DNA from 3 places in the Caballeronia sp. 11_S32 genome. Region 3 is predicted to be linked to each of the others. Evidence: predicted binding sites of a transcription regulator. Region 3 holds the regulator's gene; each other region holds the start of a gene.

What was found. The regulator HrcA, encoded in region 3, represses chaperone genes, less so after heat shock. The targets are predictions, from matches to a motif close to TTAGCACTCNNNNNNNNNGAGTGCTAA.
Region 1: a site for HrcA is predicted at 1,397-1,423, ahead of rpoH (RNA polymerase sigma factor RpoH). Genes of this name have one in related genera too.
Region 2: a site for HrcA is predicted at 2,554-2,580, ahead of AC1Z32_RS25055 (co-chaperone GroES). Genes of this name have one in related genera too.

What each region holds. Positions count from the first base shown of each region.
Region 1 covers NZ_JBXOWH010000003.1:682,454-687,732, forward strand. Annotated here, with positions in the region: gene nagE (N-acetylglucosamine-specific PTS transporter subunit IIBC) at 1-269, shown strand, start outside; gene rpoH (RNA polymerase sigma factor RpoH) at 400-1,332, opposite strand; gene AC1Z32_RS14845 (acyloxyacyl hydrolase) at 1,728-2,261, shown strand; gene AC1Z32_RS14850 (nuclear transport factor 2 family protein) at 2,307-2,690, shown strand; gene leuA (2-isopropylmalate synthase) at 2,716-4,374, opposite strand; gene ybiB (DNA-binding protein YbiB) at 4,816-5,279, opposite strand, start outside.
Region 2 covers NZ_JBXOWH010000003.1:2,855,617-2,860,895, reverse strand. Annotated here, with positions in the region: gene AC1Z32_RS25065 (D-(-)-3-hydroxybutyrate oligomer hydrolase) at 1-1,341, shown strand, start outside; gene AC1Z32_RS25060 (DUF2242 domain-containing protein) at 1,354-2,118, opposite strand; gene AC1Z32_RS25055 (co-chaperone GroES) at 2,660-2,950, shown strand; gene groL (chaperonin GroEL) at 3,052-4,692, shown strand; gene AC1Z32_RS25045 (hypothetical protein) at 4,821-5,240, opposite strand; gene AC1Z32_RS25040 (DUF72 domain-containing protein) at 5,266-5,279, opposite strand, start outside.
Region 3 covers NZ_JBXOWH010000003.1:852,135-857,413, reverse strand. Annotated here, with positions in the region: gene grpE (nucleotide exchange factor GrpE) at 1-494, opposite strand, end outside; gene AC1Z32_RS15635 (hypothetical protein) at 867-1,028, shown strand; gene AC1Z32_RS15630 (RNA-binding S4 domain-containing protein) at 1,000-1,407, opposite strand; gene hemH (ferrochelatase) at 1,433-2,500, opposite strand; gene hrcA (heat-inducible transcriptional repressor HrcA) at 2,633-3,649, opposite strand; gene AC1Z32_RS15615 (NAD kinase) at 3,824-4,720, shown strand; gene recN (DNA repair protein RecN) at 4,757-5,279, shown strand, end outside.

The sequences.
Region 1 (5,279 bases), 170 kb from region 3:
CGCTCGATCCGGACCCGGCACGCTGGTTCGCGGTGTTCGGCGGCGCGACCAATGTCGTCTCGCTCGACGCGGTCGCTCAGACGCGCCTGCGCGTGGTCGTGCGCGATCCGTCGTCGGTGGATCGTCAGCGTTTGTCGTCGCTGGACGTGGCGTGGGTGTCGGCGGATACGTTCCACATCGTCGTGGGCGCGGCGGCGCAGCGTTATGCCGCACAACTGTCGACGCGCCTGTCGGGCAACGGCGGCGGCACGGCTCCGATGCCGGCGTGATGCGCTAGCCGATGCATGAAAGCAAACGGCACCTGCGGGTGCCGTTTGCTTTTCAGCGCACGATCAAAGAAAAAGCCCGCTGTCTCATCGACGGCGGGCTTCGCAATTTCTGCCAAAGCACAGTCAGGTATTACGCATAGTCGTGCAACGCCGAGCGCATTTTCTTCATCGCGCTCGCCTCGATCTGGCGAATGCGCTCCGCGGACACGCCGAACTCGTCGGCCAGCTCGTGCAGCGTCTTGCCGCCCGAGCCGTCGTCCTGCACGTCGAGCCAGCGCGCCTTGATGATGCGGCGGCTGCGCTCATCGAGCGATTCCAGCGCTTCGGCGAGGCCATCGCTTTGCAGCTTGTCGAACTGGCGCGCCGCGATGACATTGGTTGGCTCGTTGTGCGAGTCCGCCAGATAGGCGATGGGCGCGAACGCTTCCTCGCCGTCCTCGACCTGACCCTCGAGCGCGATATCGCCGCCCGACAGACGCGTTTCCATCTCCGCGACTTCCTCGCGCTTCACGTTCAGCTCGTTCGCGAGACCGTCGATCTCATCCGGCGTGAACGCCGAATGACTCGTCTTGTGGCTGCGCAGGTTGAAGAACAGCTTGCGCTGCGCCTTGGTCGTCGCGACCTTCACCGTGCGCCAGTTGCGCAGGATGTACTCGTGGATCTCGGCCTTGATCCAGTGCATCGCGTACGACACCAGGCGCACGTTTTGCTCCGGGTCGAAGCGCTTCACGGCCTTCATCAGACCGATGTTGCCTTCCTGGATCAGGTCCGCATGCGGCAAGCCGTAGCCCAGATAGTTGCGGGCGATCGACACGACGAGGCGCAGGTGCGAAAGCACGAGCTGCCGCGCCGCGTTCAGGTTGCCGTGTTCGCGGAATTCGGTGGCGTACTGACGTTCCTCTGCCGGCGACAGCATTGGAATGCGGTTCACTGCTTGTATGTATGAATCGATGTTGCCGATCTGGCCGGTCAGCATCGACGACTGTGCGTACGTCAGCGCGCCTGCCGATGCCTTGGCAGGTGCCGAGTTCAGTACATTCGGAAGGGTCATCGCATTGGTCACGCTCATAAGCTCCTTATCAACAATTCGCTCGCCGCTTAACACCAGCGACAAGTCAGACACGATATTAGCACTCCCGTTTGCCGAGTGCTAAGTGTTAGAGCAGGAAGGAATGTGGGAGTTCCCACAAAAACTATCGAATTTGCGGGATCAATAGGACAGTCCGTTGCGCGGCAAGTGGTATAGGTTACCGGGTAACACATCGATTTCGAATCGATTACCGGTCTTGTGCGCTGCGGCGAAAGAAAATTCAACAAAACGGCGCGAGCTGCTGTGATTCCTGCAAATGCTGTAGAACGTCATTAGAATCGCCAGACGGCTCCGTTGCAGAAAACACGCCCGTCATCCGAGCAAATGGGGTGCTAATGCATAAAAACAAGACTTCCCGGCATCGTTCGATGTGTCATCTCGCCGTCTGCGCCGCGCTCGGCTTCGCGTCGGCGGCGGCGCATGCGGACCGCTTCGGCGTGCAGGTCGCCGCCGGCCTGGCCGACCGAGACATCAAAAAGGCGGATCTCGGGCTGTCCTGGGATCCGGGCCTCACCTGGTGGGAGATCGGCGGGTTCCACTTCACGTTCGTCGGCGAAGGTCACGTGTCCTATTGGCATTCGAAGGAAGATAACGCGGTCAACCCGAACATCTGGGAATTCGGCATCACGCCGGTGGTGCGTTTCGTGAAGAGTTCGGGCTATTTCCGGCCGTTCATCGAGGCGGGCGTGGGCGTGCGGCTGCTCTCGCACGCGCGCATCACGCAGGATTTCACCGTGTCGACGGCGTTCCAGTTCGCGGACGTGATCGGCGTCGGGATGATCTTCGGTCAGAAACAAAGCTATCAGGCCGGCTTTCGCTTCCAGCATCTGTCGAACGCGGGTATCAAAGAGCCGAATCCTGGTATAAATTTCAGCCAGCTATATCTGCAATACAACTTCTGACGAGGCGCCGGCGCATCGGTTCCTCGACACAAGGGGAATCGACAGATGCCGGCAAAAACCATTGAGGCCATACGCGGCCTCGAGCGCGATCGCTTCCGTGCGATGGTCGAGGGCGACGGCCCGGCGCTGGACGCGCTGCTGGCCGAAAACGTCAGCTACGTCCACACGAACGGCAAGCGCGAAACGAAACGCCAGTTCATCGACGCCATCACCGCTGGACGCCGCCGCTATCGTCAGATCGAGATCCAGTCGCAGGACGTGCTTCCAGCCGGCCGCGACACCTGTCTCGTGTCGGGCCGCGCGCTGGTCGAAATGGAGTCGAAGAACGGCGCGCTGCTTTTTCCGATTGCCTATACCGCGGTTCACGTCCAGACGGAAGGGCAGTGGCAATTGCTCGCGCTGCAGGCGACGCGCGTCGCTCTCGAATAGAGCCGCGCGCCGCCTCGGCTGCGCGTTACGCCGCGGCCTCCATCGGCTCGTCCTGCAGGTCCTCCTGCGTGACGCCCTCCGAACGGTTCACCGCGCTCACGACCGCATCGGCGACCGCGAGCGCCGGGTTCGCATGCACCGCGACGCCGAAGCGCGTCTGGCCTTCGCCGACGCGGCAGCCGACGAACACGGCCGTGTCGCCGTTCGCTGTGACGGCCGTTTCGAACCAGTTCACGCTCGCATCCACGCCGAGCGCCGCGGCGACCGTCTGCGCGTGAGCGTCGTCGCTTGCGGCGCCTGCCGCCGGCGCCACCGCGACGCGCCGTCCGAACACCGACAGCGTCGACGCATCGACGCGAGAAACCGGGCCGCCCGCGTCGAAATATTCGCGCTTGAAGAGTTCGCAGATCGCGTCGCCGCTGATTTCGACGCCGGACGTATCGGTCACCTTCTGGACGGCGTGGCTGAATTCGATCTGCACGCGGCGCGGCGGTGTGAAGCCGAGACCGCGTTCGAGCAGATAGGTCGCGCCGCCCTTGCCGGACTGGCTGTTCACGCGGATGACGGCGTCGTAGCTGCGTCCGAGATCGGCCGGATCGATCGGCAAGTAGGGCACTTCCCACACGGTGCCCGGCACGCGCTGCGAGAAGCCCTTGCGGATCGCGTCCTGATGCGAACCCGAAAACGCGGTGAACACGAGATCGCCCGCATATGGATGGCGCGGATGCACCGGAATCTGGTTGCAGCGCTCGACCACGCGGCGCACGGCGTCGATGTCGGAGAAATCGAGGCTCGGATCGATGCCTTGCGTATAGAGATTCATCGCGAGCGTGACGAGATCGACATTGCCGGTCCGCTCGCCGTTGCCGAAGAGGCACCCTTCGATGCGATCCGCGCCCGCGAGCACCGCCATTTCCGCCGCCGCGACCGCCGTGCCGCGATCGTTATGCGGATGCACCGAGAGGACGATGCTGTCGCGAAAACCCATGTTGCGGTCCATCCACTCGACCTGATCCGCGAAGACGTTGGGCATCGCGGCCTCGACGGTCGCGGGCAGGTTCACGATCATCTTGTGGCCGGGCGTCGGACGCCAGGTCTGCGCAACCGCGTCGCACACTTCGCGCGCGAACGGGAGCTCCGTCATGCTGAAGGTCTCGGGCGAGTATTGGTAGACCCAGTGCGTGTCAGGCCGCGCCGCCGCGCATTCCTTGATGATGCGCGTGCCTTCCACGGCCAGCGCCTTCACTTCATCCTTCGACTGATTGAAGACGATCTTGCGGAACGACGGCGCGATCGCGTTGTAGAGATGCACGATCACCTTGCTCGCGCCTTCGACGGCTTCGAACGTGCGCTCGATCAGTTCGCGGCGCGACTGCACGAGCACTTCGATGGTCACGTCGTCCGGGATGCGCTTTTCGTCGATCAGTTTGCGCACGAAGTCGAAATCGGTTTGCGATGCCGACGGGAACCCCACCTCGATTTCCTTGAACCCGATTTTCACCAGCATCTCGAAGAACTCGAGCTTTGCCGCGATGCTCATCGGCTCGATGAGCGACTGGTTGCCATCGCGCAGATCGGTGCTCATCCAGATGGGCGCCTTCTCGATCGTGCGGTTCGGCCAGCGGCGGCCATTCAGACGGACTTGCGGAAACGGGCGGTATTTCTCGGCGGGGTTCGGCATCATGATCGTCGATCTCTCTTCGGACGGTTTGCGTAGCGCCTGCGAGAGAGGCTGTGTCCGGCGGCTGGCCGGGCTTGGCGGGATGCACGTAATACCGGACCGCGCGCGCGTGTCCCGGGATCACCAGTGACGGTGACGCCTGCGACCAACGTGAACGTGCGCGAAGCAGCGTGCATTTGACCCTCGCGTTTCCGTTTCGCGGGATGCGCGAACGAAAAGCTGACGACTACAGGTGGTAAGAAAAGGAACTACAGGGGACTTCTGGCAGGACCGCGCTTGCTCGGAAAACCCGGCGACGCGCGGCGCTACGTCTGGCGACTTACGCTAGACGTAGCGATAGGGGCCGCGCTAGGCGGCCCGAAATAATTCGGAGGGAGGAGGGCTGGGTGAAGCTCATGCGTTCGACTTTAAACCAGCGTTGAATACCGTGTCAAATCGGGGTTGCTACGGGTTCGCATGATTCGTGACGGGTTTGCGCACGACATCGGCGATGGCTTCGACCTGGCGCGCGACCGCGGACGGCACCGGCACATCGCCGCGCAGCACGCATTCGATCCAGCGCGCGGTGGTCGCGGCGTCGAGTGCTTCGGGCAGATCGACGTGCGGCGCATGCGGCTGCGAATGCTCCGGCGAGATCAGCGTTTCGACGTGGCCGTCGTGGAACCAGTCGACCTGCACCTGGCGGCGCGTATCCGCGACGGCTTCGCCTTCGGTGCCGCGCGCGAGCAGTGCGCCGCCCACTGCCGCGTCCGGATGCTCGGTGAAAAGCCCCGTCAAGCTCTCGCGATACTCCGGATGCGTGTAATTGACGAGCCTGAGCCCCGGCTCCGCGAACGGCTGAAGGATCTTCACGAGCGTATGCGTCGAATTGCGCACGCCCATGCGGCGCCGGAGCGCGAGCAGCCGCG
Region 2 (5,279 bases), 2.0 Mb from region 3:
CACGCGCATTCGCAGCAAAATCCCGAGAAAGACTGGGGCAAGTACACGCTGCAGGCGATCCAGTTCGCGTACTGGGCGCTCAACGACATGTTCGGCCCGGTCAGCGGCTCGACGCATCAGGTGCGCTACAACAAGGGAGACATCACGACGATCGCGGCATCGATCAGCAACGGCGGCGGCGCGTCGCTGATGGCAGCGGAGCAGGACGTCGATGGCTGGATCACAGCGGTGGTCGTCGGCGAGCCGCAGATCAATCTGAACCTGCCTCCACAGGTTTCGGTGCGGCAGGGCGGCGTGCCGGTCAGCTCGTTCGGGCGGCCGCTGGCGGATTACACGACGCTCGCCAACCTGTTGCAGCCGTGCGCCGCGCTCGCACCCGCCGCAGCCGGTTCGCCTTATCTATCGACGCTTCTGCCCGCGGCCACCAACTCGATCCGCACGGCGCGCTGCGCGACGCTCGCGTCCGGCGGCCTCGTCTCGGGCGGCAACACGGCCGCTCAAGCCACGGACGCGCTGAACCAGTTGCATCAGGCAGGCTGGCTGACGGATTCAGACGCGCTTCAGGCGCCCATGTGGGATTCGCAGGCGACGCCGGGTATCGCCGTCACATATGGCGACGCGTACATGCAGGCGAGCGTGCTCGACAACCTGTGCAACTTCAGCTTCGGCACGACCAATGCGGCGACGGGCGCGGCGGGCGTGACGCCGATCGTCTCGCCGATGCCGACCCTCTTCGGCAACGCCAACGGCATTCCGCCGACGAACGGCATCAACCTGGTCTACAACAACGGCTCGGCGGGCGCGGCGGATCACCGGCTCGCGACGCCCGACGCCAGCTATGCGGGCGCGGCCTGCCTGCGCTCGCTTTGGGCCAACAGCAACGCGACGATGGTCGCCAGCGTGAATGCGATCCGCGTGAACGCGAACCTGCGCGGCAAGCCCGCGATCATCGTGCAGGGCCGCGCGGACGCGCTCGTGCCGATCAATCACACTTCGCGTCCCTATCTCGGCGCCAATCGCGTGGCGGAAGGCAGCAAGAGCCAGCTTTCGCTTTACGAGATCACGAACGGTCAGCACTTCGACGCGTTCCTGAGCGTGGCCGGCTTCGACACGCGCTTCATTCCGGTCCACTACTACGACATTCAGGCGCTCAACCTAATGTGGAATCACCTGAAGAACAACGCGCCGCTGCCGCCTTCCCAGGTGGTGCGCACGACCGCGCGCGGCGGCACGGCGGGAAGGGCGCCCGCGCTCACGACGACGAACCTGCCGCCGATCTCCGCCGATCCGGGCGCGAATGCGATCACGGTCGCGGGCGGCATCGTCAACGTGCCGAACTAAAGCGGGGCTGCGCTATTGCGTTGCGCTGGTTCTCGGCGCCGACGCCGACGCCGCAGCCGCAGCCGACGCCGCCGCGGGTTCCGACGCGCCTGCCGCGGCCGCACCGGATGCCTGGATCGCGGTCGCGGCGGCGGGCGTCTGCACGACGATGGGCGTCGGCGTGAGCTCGGGCGAGTTCAGGATGAGCGAGGGCGCGAGCGGCTTGCTCTTCACGTCATCGGCCGCGACGGGCGCGCTACGCGGCACCGTGGTCAGATAGTGGCCCATCAGATAGAAGAAGCGGTCGTAGAACTTGCCGGCGGGCACGGTCTCGCTCGAGATCTTGACCATCGCGTCGCTGTTCGAGCGGATCGGCAGCGACAGCGAGCCGAGCACCGAAAGCCCGACGCTCGCCGATGTGTCGCTCTTCTTCAGCGCATAGCCGTCCTGCACGGCGTTCACATACGCAATGCTCTGGTTGGTCGCGTTCTCGCCGGGCGTGCAAACCACGTGGAAAGATACGACGACGTGCGTTTCGGCGCTCGGCTGGAAATTCTTGGTCGCGTCGACGGTGTCGGGCTGGCCCATCGTCGTGAGAAAGCCTTGCGACAGCAGCGCACGACGCGCGGCTTCGCAGGTTTCGTTGACGGTGGCGTCGAAGTTGTGCGCGAACGGGCTCGCGCCGGTACTGAACATCTCCTGCTGATAGCTGGGCGCGACCGCCGCGCGGCCTCCGCAGGCGGCAAGGGCGATCAATCCAAGAGAAGCGAAAACCAGGCGGAGCGACGGCGTGGGCATGAGGCGGCGGATCCAGAATTTGTGTCGACGGCAGCACAAATTGTAGTGCCGCCGGCCCGGCCGATGAAAAAGCGCAGGCCGGGAACATCGTCGAATGTGTGGCTTACAAGGGCGTGAACGTCGTCAATCGATCGTTTGGGAAGGCGCTTTCGCGCTGTCTGAACGCACGGATTACGGACGATCGCTGCTGCGGGGAACGTTGCCGGTGGCGAGATGTCTCTCTCCACTGCTCCGTCGTTGAACGACAGTCTAGCTTGCGTTGCTTAGGTGAAAACCCTTGTTCGGCCAAAACATTGTTTTCGGAACGTCATCGATCACGGCACCCGAATAACCGCATTCATTGATCAGACGTTTCGCAAGCGTTTCGGTGCCTTTGTCCTACGGGATTTCCCCGCTCGCCCCCCTCCTTGAAATTGTCAAACTCGGTCCATATAATTGGCACTCACTGCACGAGAGTGCTAACAAGATTTCCGTCCGGCGAGATCCTTCTCAAAGGACGGGTTTTCCCGCGTTTTCAGTCTCAATCAAGAGAGGAGTGTGTATGAATCTTCGTCCTTTGCACGATCGCGTCATCGTCAAGCGTCTGGACCAGGAAACCAAGACCGCATCGGGCATCGTGATTCCGGAAGCCGCGGCCGAGAAGCCGGATCAAGGCGAAGTCCTGGCCATCGGCCCGGGCAAGCGCGATGACAAGGGCGCGCAAATCGCCCTCGACGTGAAGGTCGGCGACCGGGTCCTGTTCGGCAAGTACGCTGGCCAGACCGTCAAGGTCGACGGGCAGGAACTGCTCGTCATGCGCGAAGAAGACATCATGGCCGTTCTGGTCAAGTAAGGATCCTTCCTGCACGTTTGGCTTCGTTTCAATAGCCGCAGCCTTTTGACAGGCGCGAGAAGCGAAGCCCGCAAACCGAATCGAATCAAGGAGTTTGGATAATGGCAGCTAAAGAAGTCACTTTTGGCGATTCCGCACGCGCCAAGATGGTCGAAGGTGTGAACATCCTGGCCAACGCGGTCAAGGTCACGCTGGGTCCGAAGGGCCGCAACGTCGTGCTCGAGCGCTCGTTCGGCGGCCCGACGGTCACCAAGGACGGTGTCTCGGTCGCGAAGGAAATCGAACTGAAGGACAAGCTCCAGAACATGGGCGCGCAAATGGTCAAGGAAGTCGCTTCCAAGACCAGCGACAACGCAGGTGACGGCACCACGACCGCTACCGTGCTCGCGCAATCCATCGTTCGCGAAGGCATGAAGTACGTCGCATCGGGCATGAACCCGATGGACCTGAAGCGCGGCATCGACAAGGCTGTTACGGCCGCCATCGAAGAACTGCGCAAGATCAGCAAGCCCTGCACGACGAACAAGGAAATCGCGCAAGTCGGCTCGATCTCGGCGAACAGCGACACGTCGATCGGCGAGCGCATCGCTGAAGCGATGGACAAGGTCGGCAAGGAAGGCGTCATCACCGTCGAAGACGGCAAGTCGCTCCAAGACGAACTCGACGTCGTGGAAGGCATGCAGTTCGACCGCGGCTATCTGTCGCCGTACTTCATCAACAACCCGGACAAGCAAGTCGCCGTCCTCGAAAACCCGTTCGTGCTGCTGCACGACAAGAAGGTGTCGAACATTCGCGACCTTCTCCCGGTGCTCGAGCAAGTCGCGAAGGCTGGCCGTCCGCTGCTGATCATCGCTGAAGACGTCGAAGGCGAAGCGCTCGCAACGCTGGTCGTCAACAACATCCGCGGCATCCTGAAGACTGTTGCTGTCAAGGCTCCGGGCTTCGGCGACCGTCGCAAGGCCATGCTGGAAGACATCGCGATCCTGACCGGCGGTCAAGTGGTTGCGGAAGAAACCGGCCTGACGCTCGAGAAGGCAACGCTGGCTGAACTGGGCCAGGCGAAGCGCATCGAAGTGGGCAAGGAAAACACGACGATCATCGACGGTGCTGGCGAGGCCGTGAACATCGAAGCGCGCGTGAAGCAAGTGCGCAAGCAGATCGAAGAAGCGACGTCGGACTACGACCGTGAGAAGCTGCAAGAGCGCGTGGCCAAGCTGGCCGGCGGCGTTGCAGTGATCAAGGTCGGTGCTGCGACCGAAGTCGAAATGAAGGAAAAGAAGGCACGTGTCGAAGACGCACTGCACGCAACGCGCGCAGCTGTGGAAGAAGGCATCGTGGCTGGCGGCGGCGTTGCGCTGATCCGCGCTCGCAAGGCAATCGACGGCCTGAAGGGCGCGAACGCCGACCAGGACGCTGGTATCAAGATCGTCCTGCGTGCGATGGAAGAGCCGCTGCGTCAGATCGTCACGAACGGCGGCGAAGAAGCTTCCGTCGTGGTGGCAGCTGTTGCTCAAGGTTCGGGCAACTACGGCTACAACGCGGCGACCGGCGAGTACGGCGACCTGGTTGAAGCCGGCGTCGTCGACCCGACGAAGGTCACGCGCACCGCGCTGCAAAACGCGGCATCGGTGGCAGGCCTGCTGCTGACGACCGACGCAGCCGTCGCGGAACTGCCGAAGGAAGACGCTCCGATGCCTGGCGGTATGCCCGGCGGCATGGGCGGCATGGGCATGGACATGTAACTCGGCTTCGGCCCGATTACACGGTTCATCTCAGCGCCGGCGCGCGCTTCGTTTCTCACGAAGCGAAGTTCGCGCAGTGAAAAAAAAAGCCCGCAGCGATGCGGGCTTTTTTGCGTCCATACAGTGCGCTACTTGTTCATCTCCTCGCGCAGCTTCTGCGCGGCGGCCTTGTAGTCATACGTCGGATAAAACTCAATGCGATACCCGCCCCACGCGGTGCTCTCGATCGCGCGGTTCACCTCGCGCAGGCGCTCGGCGGGCACGCGCAACGTCACCACCTGACCAATGCCCATCATCACGTACCACGACACCACTTCGATGCCCGGCGGCGGGAACTGCTTGAAGTAACCTTGCTCCTTCAATTGCTGGTTGATCTGCGGCAGCGTCTTCGATTCGTCGTGCCTGAGGAAGATCGTCAGCAGGAAAGTGCCGTCGCCGGCGGGCGTGGCGCCGGGCGGCGGCGCGGCGTTTTGCGCTTGAGCGGGCAGGGCGAAGTGGAAGAGGAACGCCGCAAACGTCACGTGAATTAGCCGCGCAATCCGTCGCATCGGGATTTCTCCTCAGGAAGAAACGCTACTTGTGATGCA
Region 3 (5,279 bases):
ACCATCGAGATAGCCTGATGGCGATGCGGATCGAATTTCTCGCCGACCGGATTCACCGCGACGACGCGGCCCTTCTCCAGCGCGCCGGTGAGCTGGCGCAGCGTCAGCTCGACGCCTTCACGCACCTTGACGAGATCCGAAGACTGGTCGGCAAGCGCCGCTTCGAGGCTGTCGAGCACGGGCAACAGGTTTTCCGCGAAGTTTTCGATGGCGAATTTATGCGCCTTCGCGACATCTTCCTGGCTGCGGCGGCGCACGTTTTCCGTTTCGGCCTTGGCGCGCAGGAAGTCTTCCTTGAGCGCCACGATCGTGGCCTGCGCCTCGGCCAGCGCGGCTTCGGCCTCGTTCGTCGCCGCTTGCGGCGCGGCGGCGCCGTCCGCCGAAGCGGCCTGAGGCGCCTGCGCGGCGGCATTGGTCGTGTCGGCGGCCTGGCGCGCGTTATCGTCGGCGGGCGTCGGGTTCTGGCTCGCTGAATTCTCTTGCGTGTTTTCCATGTCGCTGAATGTGTATTGCTGTGAGTTGAATCGGATGCGAAAGCGGCCCCTCACATCGAGCACGCATTTTTCGCACTAGCGGCGAAAATTGGGGCATCGAAGGTGTTTTCAAGCCTTCGCGGGCGATTTTTTCTGACGTTTTTGCATGCTTGGCAACGATGCAGCGAACCGTGAAACGAGCGGTAACGCGAGCTTCGCCGCATCGCGCAATTTTCAGATTGAGGGAAATCACTGCCTCGCCTACACTTCGAACAAGCACCGCAGGACGCACGTTAACCCTAATCCTACGAATGCTACAATCCGCTTTCAGCCCATGCCCGTTTCCTGACCCGGCCGTTGCCTGACCGGGCAAACCCGCTCTTCGGGGGTACCATGAAACTGACCTTTGCTATCGCGGTGGTCGCCCTGGTACTCGTCGCGGGAACGACCACCATCTGCATGTCCGGCGCCGTGACCGACCGTACCACCGAGTACGGCGGCGTCCACGCGACCCTGGACGAACTCCTTAGTCAGAACCTGAAAATTTGTCGATGACACGCCGGTCGCGCTTCGTCGGCCTGCCCTGCATGCTGGCCGCGGGCTCGCGGAAGGTCTTGCGGCGCTCGGCTTCGGCCATGCGCTTTGTGCGCCCTTCCTCGGTTTCGGCATAGAGCGTCTGCGCGACCGTCGCGGGTCCGCGCACCTCGCACAGGCCCAGCACCTCGACTTGCCAGACGAGCCGCTCGATATCGATTTCGACGATATCGCCCACGCGCACGTCCTTCGACGGCTTCACGTTCGCGCCGCCGATCTTCACGCGGCCTTTTTCCACCGCGTCGCTCGCGAGCGAACGCGTCTTGAAGAAACGCGCCGCCCACAACCATTTATCGATGCGCAAACGCGCGCCGGGTTCCGTGGAAATCTTGTAGTTCATCAGTGAATGCTTGATAAAGCCGCGCTCAGGCCACTGCGGTGAGCGGCTGCACGGTCTGCACGGGCCATCCCTGCAGATGTTGCGCGGCAATTTCGCCCAGCGCCTTGATCCACGCGGGCGCCGAGTTCAGACAGGCAATGCGGTGAAACTGCTTGCCGCCGGCCTTCAGAAATTCGTCGCGTACCTCGATGCCGATTTCCTCGATCGTCTCGAGGCAATCCGCCGTGAAGCCGGGACAGAAAACGTCCACGCGCGCGACGCCGCCCGCGCCCAGTTCCGCGACCGTGGGCGCCGTATAGGGCTGAAGCCATTCGGCCTTGCCGAAGCGCGACTGGAACGTCACGCGGCATTCCACCGGCGTGAGCCCGAGCGCTGCCGTGAGCAGCGAGCCGGTTAGCTGGCACTGGTCGTGATACGGGTCGCCCAGGTCCATCGTACGTTTGGGCACGCCGTGGAAACTCAAGACCAGCTTGTCGCCGGCGGCGAAATCCGGCTGGCCGTGATGCCGCCAGTAGTCGCGCACCTGCTCCGCGAGCGCCGCGATGTACGCCGGATGATCCGCGTAATGGCGGATGGTGCGAATCTCCGGCTGGTTGCGCACGCGCCTGAGCGCGGCGAAGGCATCGTCGAAGGCGGTGGCTGTCGTGGACGACGAGTATTGCGGGTACATCGGCAGAAGCAGGATGCGATCGGCGCCTTCGAGCTTCAACTGATTCAACATCACGCCGATGCCGGGCGTGCCGTAACGCATGGCGTAGTCGACGATCACGTGATAGTCGTTCGCCGCGAACAGGCGCCGCAAACCGTCGACCTGCTTTTCCGTATGCACGCGCAACGGCGAGCCTTCGGGCATCCACACCTGTGCGTACTTCTTCGCCGACGCGCGTCCACGCAATGGAAGAATCAGGCCGCGCAGAATGACTTGCCAGACGAACGACGGAATTTCGACGACACGCGGGTCCGACAGGAATTGCGCCAGATACTTGCGCACCGCCCTCGGCGTGGGCGCGTCCGGCGTGCCGAGATTGATCAGCAGCACCGCGACGCGATGCGAAGCGCTAGGCTGCGAGGGCAACTCGAGGTCGAAACGCATAGGGCAAGCGGGCCGGAAGAGCCGTCGAAAAGGTGAAGTTCATTATAGCGGCGCGTTTTCGGGCGCATCATTGGCCGAATGGCCTAGTGGCGCGGCCTTCGTCGGCGCGCCAAGATGGACGTGAAAACAGCGTTACTGATGGCTGAGCGACATCGAGAGGAGGCGCGCGGTGATGTCCACGATCGGAATCACGCGGTTGTACGCCATGCGTGTCGGGCCGATCACGCCGAGCGTGCCGACGATCTTCCCGTTCACTTCGTACGGCGCCGTCACGACGCTCATTTCCTCGATCGGCACGAGATTCGACTCGCCGCCGATGAAAATCTGCACGCCCTGTGCGTGACTCGATACATCCAGCAATTGCAGGAGGCTCGTCTTTTGGTCGAACAAGTCGAAAAGCTTGCGCAGCCGCGCCATGTCGGAGGAAAGGTCCGCCACTTCGAGCAGGTTGCGCTCGCCGGATATGAGCACGGTGTCCGTGGGGTCCGTCTCGGCGGTGCTCGCAACCACGGCCGCCTGCATGAGCGCGGTCATGTCGCCGCGCAACTGGTCGATTTCCTCGCGCAGGCGCCGGCGCACCTCGTCGAAGGACAGGCCCGCGAAATGCGCGTTGATGTAGTTGGAGGCTTCCGTGAGTTGCGAGGGCGAGTAGTCGCGCTGCGTCGCCATCATGCGGTTCTGGACGTCGCCTTCCGGCGTCACGATGATGAGCAAGATGCGCTTGTCCGACAGCCGCATGAACTCGATCTGTCTGAACATGTGGCTGCGTCGCGGAGTCAGCACCACGCCCGCGAACGAAGACAGATTGGAGAGCACGCTCGCCGCCGCCGCGACAATCTTCTGCGGCTCCTCGCCTTGCAGGCGGGTCTTGACCGCAGTGGTCATGGCTTCGTCTTGCGGCGCTTCTACAGTCAGCATCGTGTCGACGAAGAGCCGGTAGCCGCGCGGCGTCGGGATGCGACCCGCCGAGGTATGCGGGCTCGCGACCAGACCGAGCTCCTCGAGGTCCGACATGACATTGCGGATCGTCGCGGGGCTCAGTTCGAGACCGGAATGACGTGATAACGTGCGCGAACCGACCGGCTGACCTTCGGCGATGTAGCGCTCGATCAACGTTTTGAGGAGGGTTTGTGCACGTGGGTCTAGCATGGGGAAATTTTAGCTCAACGTGTCGGGTAGCGGCGAACCGCGCCGCCTGGGCTGCGTTCAACGTCCGCTCCATTCTAGCGAGAAACGATCGCCCTGCCTGGAACATGCTTCGCGTCAGGCTTCACGGCATCGGCCACGGTTCTTTTCGTTCTCTGACTATGGTGTAATGCCGGCATGGAAATTGGCCAATTCAAGACCGTCGCGCTCGTGGGGCGCACCAACACGCCGGGCATCGAGGCGCCGCTGAAATCGCTCGCCGATCTCCTCTCGCAGCAGGGCTTCGAGGTCGTGTTCGAGGCGGGCACCGCGAAGGATGTCGGCGTGACGGAATTTCCGGCGCTCTCCATCGCCGAGATGGGCGCGCGCGCGGACGTCGCGATCGTGATCGGCGGCGACGGCACCATGCTCGGCATCGGCCGGCAGCTCGCGCCGTACAAGACGCCGCTCATCGGCGTGAATCACGGGCGGCTTGGCTTTATCACGGACATTCCGCTCAAGGCGATGCGCGAACTCGTGCCGCAGATGCTCGCGGGCCAGTTCGAGCGCGAAGACCGCAGCCTGCTCGAAGCGCGCATCGTGCGGGAAGACAAGCCGATCTACCACGCGCTCGCGTTCAACGACGTCGTGGTGAACCGCAGCGGCTTCTCCGGCATGGCGGAGCTGCGCGTGTCGGTGGATGGCCACTTCATGTACAACCAGCGCTCGGACGGCCTGATCGTCGCGACGCCTACCGGCTCGACCGCGTACGCGCTGTCCTCGGCGGGGCCGATCCTGCATCCGCAGTTGCAAGGCTTCGTGCTCGTGCCTATCGCGCCGCATTCGCTGTCGAACCGACCGATCGTGCTGGCCGACGATTCGAAGGTGACCATTCAGATCATCGGCGGGCGGGACGTCAACGTGAACTTCGACATGCAGTCGTTCACCGCCGTCGAGCTGAATGACGCGATCGAAGTGCGGCGCTCCAAGCACACGGTGCCGGTGCTGCATCCGGTCGGCTACAGCACCTACGCGACGCTGCGCAAGAAGCTGCACTGGAACGAGCATCCGTCGCAGGACTCGTCCGCTCTCTGAACCGCGCGAATCCCGAATTCCTCTTCCGAAGCGTCCATGCTCCGTCATCTTTCCATTCGAGATTTCGTCATCGTCGCCACGCTGGATATCGATTTCGATCCAGGCTTCACGGTCTTTTCCGGTGAAACCGGCGCGGGCAAATCGATTTTGATCGACGCCCTCGCGCTCACGCTGGGCTCACGCGGCGACGCGAGCGTTGTGCGCGCGGGCCAGGCGCGCGCGGACATCACCGCTGAATTTTCGACGCATCCGCTCGTCGTGCAATGGCTGGACGAGCACGCGTTGTCGCAAGACGGCGATTCGGTGATGTTGCGCCGGGTCATCGATTCGGGCGGCCGCTCGCGCGCGTTCATCAACGGCACGCCCGCGACGCTCGCGCAACTGCGCGAAGTGGGCGAAATGCTCGTCGATATTCACGGACAGCACGCGCATCAACTGTTGATGCGGCCGGATGCGCAGCGCGAACTCTTCGACACCCACGCGCAGTTGCTCGACGCCGCGACAGCGGTGAATCGCGCTTGGCGCGCGTGGCGTGACGCGCAGCAGGCCGTCGAGACCG